2 regions of the Rhizobium sp. CB3060 genome follow, and region 2 is predicted to be linked to the other one. Evidence: predicted binding sites of a transcription regulator. Region 2 holds the regulator's gene; the other holds the start of a gene.
What was found. The regulator LexA, encoded in region 2, represses DNA repair genes until DNA is damaged. The targets are predictions, from matches to a motif close to TGTTCNNNNTGTGTTCNG.

Region 1 (3,415 bases), 1.4 Mb from region 2:
ACTATAATGGCACCCAATTCGACCTTCCCGGGTTCGCCGGACAGTTGGGCGCCACCTACGCAATCCCGATCATCTATGTGCCTCTATTGATGATCACGCATGTCGCCGCGTTCTATCTGCTGCTGCGTCCTCAGCCCGGAACGGCTCGGGCCATCGCCGGAGATGCGGCCGCATCCACGGACGCGTGACCCTCCGGGCGCGTTATGCACACGACCAACGTTCAGAAACCCAGGGATTGCTGCACGGGCTTCGGCGGCGCGAGCTGGACGCCTTCCAGTTCCAGCATGCGAGCCTTGGCGGTCGAACCGCCGGGCGCGGAGAAGCCGCCTATCTTGCCGCCGGCGGCCAAGACGCGGTGGCAGGGAATGATCAGCGCCACGGGGTTCTTGGCCATGGCCTGGCCGACGTCGCGCGCCGCTTCCGGACCGGCGCCGAGCTGTTTGGCTAGCGCGCCATAGGTGGTGGTGTGCCCCCACCCTACCTGCCTCGCTGCGGCATAGATCTGCTTGAAGAAATCGTCCTGCTCGCTGAGATCCAGTTTCACGCCGGAGAAATCGATTGTTTCGCCAGCGAAATAACGCTTTACGGCGGCAACCGCATCGGCGACATCGGGCGTCGGCGCGCTAGGTCGTGCATTTGGCAAACGGCGAAGCATGAGGCGCTCGGTCGCCTCAGCGCTTTTCGTCGGCAATTGGAAGCGAGTGACACCGATGTCGTTCCACGCAATCCCACAGAAACCACCGACGGTTTCGAAGATCAGATAATGTTGCCTTGTCTCGCTCATGGCAAAGTCTCCGTGTTTCCACTTGCCATGAAAATCGTGCCTCTGGCACCCGAATTCAACCCGATTCTTGCGCAGGCCGATTGTTGCCAACATTTTGCGGAGTGAAGGAAGCGATGCCGATGCTGCGACGGCAACATCCGCCACACCACTTCCCACCCAGCTTGGGAGCTTATCAATACCCTCCGCCGGCCGGAGCCGAATTCTGCGTCATGCCGCCGCCGGAGCCGGTGGTGGAGCAGGCGGAGACGCCGAGACCGATGAAGGCGAAAAGAACGGCGGAGAAGATGGTTTTGATCAACATGTGAGGTCATTCCCTTGTTGAGAGCGGGCCAAAATGCCCTGACCTGCGGTGAACAATCGAAGGGCAGTTTTATTCGGTGCTTTTTCCAAATCGAGGGATGCGATGAAATATCCGATCTTCCCGGCCAATTGCGGCCACTTCAATTTGTTCTCTATTTGTTCTTGATTTTAAGACTAGGCGACCGTAGGATATCAGCGCTCAGCAAGAACAGCACGAGGCAAGGCCGGCTGGCTTTGAAGCGATCTCATGAAGAACAACGCACAGCTTTCGCTCAATCTTGGCGGAGGATCACGAGTCAGGAAATCTGAAGCCGATCCGATGCATTCGGCTGGTCTTTATTTTGCTGTACTGCCTGATCGGGAGGTTGCTTCGTCAAGTGCCAAATTAGCAAGCGATCTGCATCGGCAATACCGTTTCTTCGCAAAGCCGCGCCCCTCGGATCTGTTTCATATTACGCTTTACCAGTTGGGCTCCTACGCCGGCATGCATGAGCCACCGCATGAGATCGCATTTGCGGCAATGCAAGCGGCGTCGACCGTCAGGAAGCCATCATTCCAAGTGGTTTTCGATCGAGCCGTCAGCTTCGGTAATGGCGACAATCGCCCCCTTGTCCTATGGTGCAAGGAAGGAAATGCGGAACTGAAAGCGCTGCGTCAAGAACTGGATGACGCAATGCGGTTCACCGGCTTTGCAAATAACGATAGAAGGGAATTTGAGCCGCATATGACCTTGCTATATCGGGGTCAATTGATTCCGGAAGTCGTGCTTGACGAACCCGTAGGGTGGACCGTCCGGGATTTTGTGCTGGTCCATAGCCTCCAGGGGGAAGGCAGGCACGAGCATCTTTGCTACTGGCTGCTGAACTAAGCCGGCTACAGAGGTCAGCCGTTCCCCACCGCCGGTGCAACCACCGCGGCCGCGTCGTCAACGCTGAAGCTGCAGCGATTTTCGAGATCGGTCATTCCGGCAGCGGCCATGAGGTCGCGGGCTTTATCATGAGCACGCGCGAATTGCACGCGGATGCCGGCAATGCGCATGGCATTGTCGAATTCCATCAAAGCGTCGAGCGCGGAGCTGTCGAGATCGAAGCTTTCCTCCAGACTCAGCACCACGGCCTTCAGTCCCGTTTCGGCGCGGCTGCGCATCAGAATCTCGCCAAGGATCATATCGGCATTTCCGAAAAACAGCGGCTCGCCGGGACGCCAGATCGCAATGCCGGGCGTTTCTATCGCCTCCGGGTGGCGGCTGACGTCGACGAAATTATGGCTGCCTCCCAGCCGTCCGAGGCGGGCGACATAGGGGGATGCCAATCGATGCATCATTGCGACGAGCGAAAGTACGATCGCCAGCAGCATGCCGTTGAGGACGCCGAAGATCAGTACGCCAGCCGCGGCACCGAGCGCGACATAGAAATCACGATGAAGCCGCCGCAGTCGAAGGATCGGGCCGGGGTCGAGCGCATGCGTGAGGGCCGCAATCACCACGGCGGCAAGCACCGGCTCCGGCAGCCGCGCCACCAGCGGCCCGGCGCAGGCGATCAGAATGGCAAGGCCGATGGCGGCAAAGACGGCGGTGGCCCGCGTCTTGGCCCCTGCCGCCTCACTGGCGAAACCTGCGGAAAAACCGGCGCCGACAGGCATGCCCTGGACGACGGCGCTGGCGATATTGGCAAAGCCCAACGCCCCCAACTCGCGATTGACCTCCAGAGCATCGCCGTAGCGCAGCGCCAAGGCCCGCATCGTACCCCAGGATTCGGCAAAGAGAATGAGCACCAGCGGCACGGTAAATTGCACCAGCCGCGAATAAGCGGGCCAGCCGGCATCGGGAAGCGAAGGCCATTGCGGCAGGACCTCGATCGTCCCGACCAACGCGACACCATGGCCGTCGAGGCCAAAGGCAGAAGAGGCGAGGATGCCGGCAGCGAGCACGAGGAAGGCGCCGGGGACGCCCGGCAGCCGCTTGAGCAATAGCAGTGCGACCAATGCCACGATGCCGACGGCAACGCTTGCGATGTTCCACCTAGGAATTGCCGCCAACAGCGCGCCGGCATAGCTGAAGATATTCGAGCCCTGCACGGGGACGCCGACGAGAATCGGGAGCTGATGCAGGATGATGGTAATCGCCAGTCCCAGGGCAAAGCCGCGCAACACCGGGCGCGAGATGAAGCCGGTAATGCCGCCCAGGCGCAAGGCGGCGGCGATGACGAAGAGGATGCCGGCCAGCGCGACGGCGATGGTCGCGAGGCTCGCCTTGACGGTGGCGTCTCCCGGAACAACCGCTAGCGTCGCCGCAAGAATGGCGGCAGATGAAGAGGTCGGTGAGACGATGGC
Region 2 (3,415 bases):
GGTCGGCAAACCTACATACGGCGCCAGGCCTATACCATGATCCGCGACGCCTTCATGGAAAACGGCATCGACTTCGCTCAGCCGACAGTGCAGGTGGGTGGCGAGGAAAAATCCGATGCCGCGATCGCAGCCATGACACTGCAGAGAAAGAAGATCGCTGAGCAAATGACGCAATCGGCAGCGCCGCCGACCTGAACGTTCGCGCGAGATCAGTCACCAGCCTCATCTCCGCGCCCTCTTTGGCAAGGCGACAACCCTGGAGCCGATACCGGATGACGTTGGACAGAAAGGAGATCCAATGTGCTGAATGACCATCTGACGTCTATTGCCGCGCACGTTATTCAAATAGCGCTGACACCGGTCTTTCTGCTGGCGGGCACCGCCGGGTGCCTCAATGTCTTCTCGGCCAGGCTCGCCCGCGTCTCCGACCGGGTCAACAGCCTTTTCGAACGGGTGACCTCTGAGGACCCGGATGAAACGCGGTTGCTGCAGCTCTATTATCTGCGACGGCGAACATTGGCGCTGGAGATCGCAGTTCTGCTCGGCACGGCATCGGGCGTGTTCACATGCCTTGCGACGCTCGGCCTCATGGGCGGTGCAATTCGACAGCAATTTCGCGAGCAATTGCTGCTCTGGCTCTTTGGCCTTGCCGTCTTCGCACTCATGGGCGCCTTTGTGGCCTTTCTCGTCGAGATGATTCTGGCCGGGCGCAGCATGCTAAGGCAGATCGCCAACGACCGTACCTTGCTCGAGCACCGGCACGGGAGTTCGAGGAAAAGTTCAACCTATTGATATCCCATCGAATATTACTACGGATGGCACCAATCCCGGCCCCTCAGAAATCCGGATTCCCAGTCAGATCCATAGCTTGCTCTCCATGGTTCGGAGAGTGTCGTCCTCCAAAGAGCTTATAGAACGAAGAACATGGCTTTTCGCCGCCTTGGAGATAATCCGTTTTGGGATCGTCCGAAATTTTGCTTCGCCCGATTCCGCATATATTTCTGCTATTTAGTTTGAAGGTGCCGGGAAAAAAGTCATCTGCCCGGGACCTGTTATGTTCCCATTTATTTGATGCACCTACAAAATGTTCACCGAAATTTAAGGGCTTGCGGAACACATATGGAACATATAGTGTCCGTTCTGGATTTGTTTCACGACACCTTCTCAGTCCCGAGGTTCAAAACGATGTTGACGCGCAAGCAGCAGGAACTGCTTCTCTTCATTCACGAACGAATGAAGGAGTCCGGTGTTCCGCCATCTTTCGACGAGATGAAAGATGCGCTGGACCTTGCGTCCAAATCCGGTATTCACCGTCTCATCACGGCTTTGGAAGAACGCGGCTTCATCCGTCGCCTGCCGAACCGGGCCCGGGCGCTGGAGGTCATCAAGCTACCGGAGGCCTATAGCCCGAGCCTGCAGCCTCGCCGCGGCTTTTCGCCAAGCGTCATCGAGGGTAGCCTTGGCAAGCCGCAACTTGTGCCGCCGCCCGCACCCACCAAGCCGGTGAGTGAGGACAACAACAGTTCGGTTTCGGTACCCGTCATGGGCCGCATTGCCGCCGGCGTTCCGATCTCGGCCATCCAGAACAATACTCACGACATCACCGTTCCCGCCGACATGCTCGGCTCCGGCGAGCATTATGCGCTGGAGGTCAAGGGCGACTCCATGATCGATGCCGGCATCTTTGACGGCGATACCGTCATCATCCGCAACGCCACGACCGCCAATCCCGGCGACATCGTCGTCGCTCTCGTCGATGATGAAGAGGCGACATTGAAGCGCTTCCGCCGCAAGGGAGCCTCGATCGCGCTTGAAGCGGCAAACCCTGCTTACGAAACCCGCATCTTTGGGCCGGATCGAGTGAAGGTACAAGGCAAGCTCGTCGGTCTCATTCGCCGCTATCACTGACCGGTGACGCCGGCTTGAGCGGCGCGCCAAAAGTGTCTGTTCGCCAGTCGTAGGAGCGATGCAGGCTCCATGGCCGCGAAAGGTTTTCAAACGCTGCCGTCATTATCGGTTTATCGGTGCTAAGGCTCATTTCGATGGACCCTGTGCGGCGCAATGTTGCACCTGTGAAGAGCGTGGCGCCAGAGCGGCAGCGATCAAGACGCAGCCGTACGGAGGTGATGACGATATTGGCCGTGTCGCAGGCCGGAGCGAGATAGGCGGCATCTTCAATGGTGACAAGCATGTCGCCATTATCCAGCATTGCCACGCACCATGCACCTTTTTGGCAGGCGAAACCGCCCGGCCCGGCCGCGTCTAATGCCGCATCCATCGCCTTTCGAACGGCGCTCTGTTCTTCGGAATTCAGGCGACGATGCTTGTCTGATTTGCTGATTTTGGGGAGCTGACTATCCGGCGGAAGCATCGTTGGCGGTTGCTGCTCGGTGATCGCCAATGCTCTTTGCCATTGCTCGAAGATGAAATCCGGCGGTTTTTCGCGGTTTGTCGTCAACGCACCGTTGCGCAACAAGGCGACCAGCGTGCCGTCCTCGGAGATCATGAGATCAGGCTTCAGGACACCGGGGCCGAGCGCCACGACTGCGACCGAACCGGTGATCAAGAGCGCACCTGCATGTCGCAGCCATGTTCTCAGCAAGGTCATCAGCAAGAAGCCGGCTATGACCGTCGGGAACAGCCAGACCGGCAGCCGGCCGAAGGGAATATTACCGCCCCAGGCGGCAACCGTTTTGGCAATGACGATGACGACATCAAGTCCCCAGCCGGTTATCTGCCAGAAAGGGGCATCAACGCCAAATGGCATCAGTAGCGTCGCCGCCATGCCAAACGGCATGACGACAAAGGAGACGACCGGCATAGCCGCCAGATTGGCAACGAGGCCATATGTCGCCAACCGGTGAAAATGTTCTATCGAGAAGATTGCCGTCGATGCGCCGCCTATAAAAGAGGTCGACAATATGCTTCCGAAGAAACGGGAAACGAAGAGCAGCGGACGCATGACCCGGAACCGGGAGAGAACGCTCTCCCGATGCGGCCTCCTCGCCCAGAGCGAATAGCCGGACACCAACGCCAGGGTCGCGGCGTAAGACATCTGAAAACTTGGTCCGAGCGCCTGCGAAGGCGACAGTATGAGAATGACTATCGCCGATAGCGCCACGTTGCGCAGGCTAATGGATGGTCGGTCGAAGAGCACGGCGATCAGCATGATAGCCATCATGATGAAGGCACGCTCCGCGGATACCCCGAAGCCGGAAATGAGATAATAAGCCGTCACTGTAACTAGCGCGCCGAAGGCCGCAATCTTCTTTGTTGGCCAAGCCTGTGCCACGCCGAAAAACAGACTGAGGGCGTAGCGTAAACCGACATAAAAGATGCCCGCGGAGAGCGCCATGTTCAGGCCGGAGATGGCAATGATATGCGCAAGACCCGAGGTCCGCAGCGCTTCCGTCGT

Region 1: the regulator LexA is predicted to act here: its motif matches at 1,231-1,248, upstream of N2601_RS19180 (2'-5' RNA ligase family protein).

What each region holds. Positions count from the first base shown of each region.
Region 1 is NZ_CP104158.1:3,988,526-3,991,940, reverse strand. It holds gene N2601_RS19195 (hypothetical protein) at 1-188, shown strand, start outside; gene N2601_RS19190 (methylated-DNA--[protein]-cysteine S-methyltransferase) at 221-784, opposite strand; gene N2601_RS19185 (hypothetical protein) at 957-1,085, opposite strand; gene N2601_RS19180 (2'-5' RNA ligase family protein) at 1,332-1,952, shown strand; gene N2601_RS19175 (SulP family inorganic anion transporter) at 1,967-3,415, opposite strand, start outside.
Region 2 is NZ_CP104158.1:1,284,099-1,287,513, reverse strand. It holds gene N2601_RS06380 (mechanosensitive ion channel family protein) at 1-195, shown strand, start outside; gene N2601_RS06375 (DUF2721 domain-containing protein) at 301-792, shown strand; gene lexA (transcriptional repressor LexA) at 1,186-1,908, shown strand; gene N2601_RS06365 (ComEC/Rec2 family competence protein) at 1,889-3,415, opposite strand, start outside.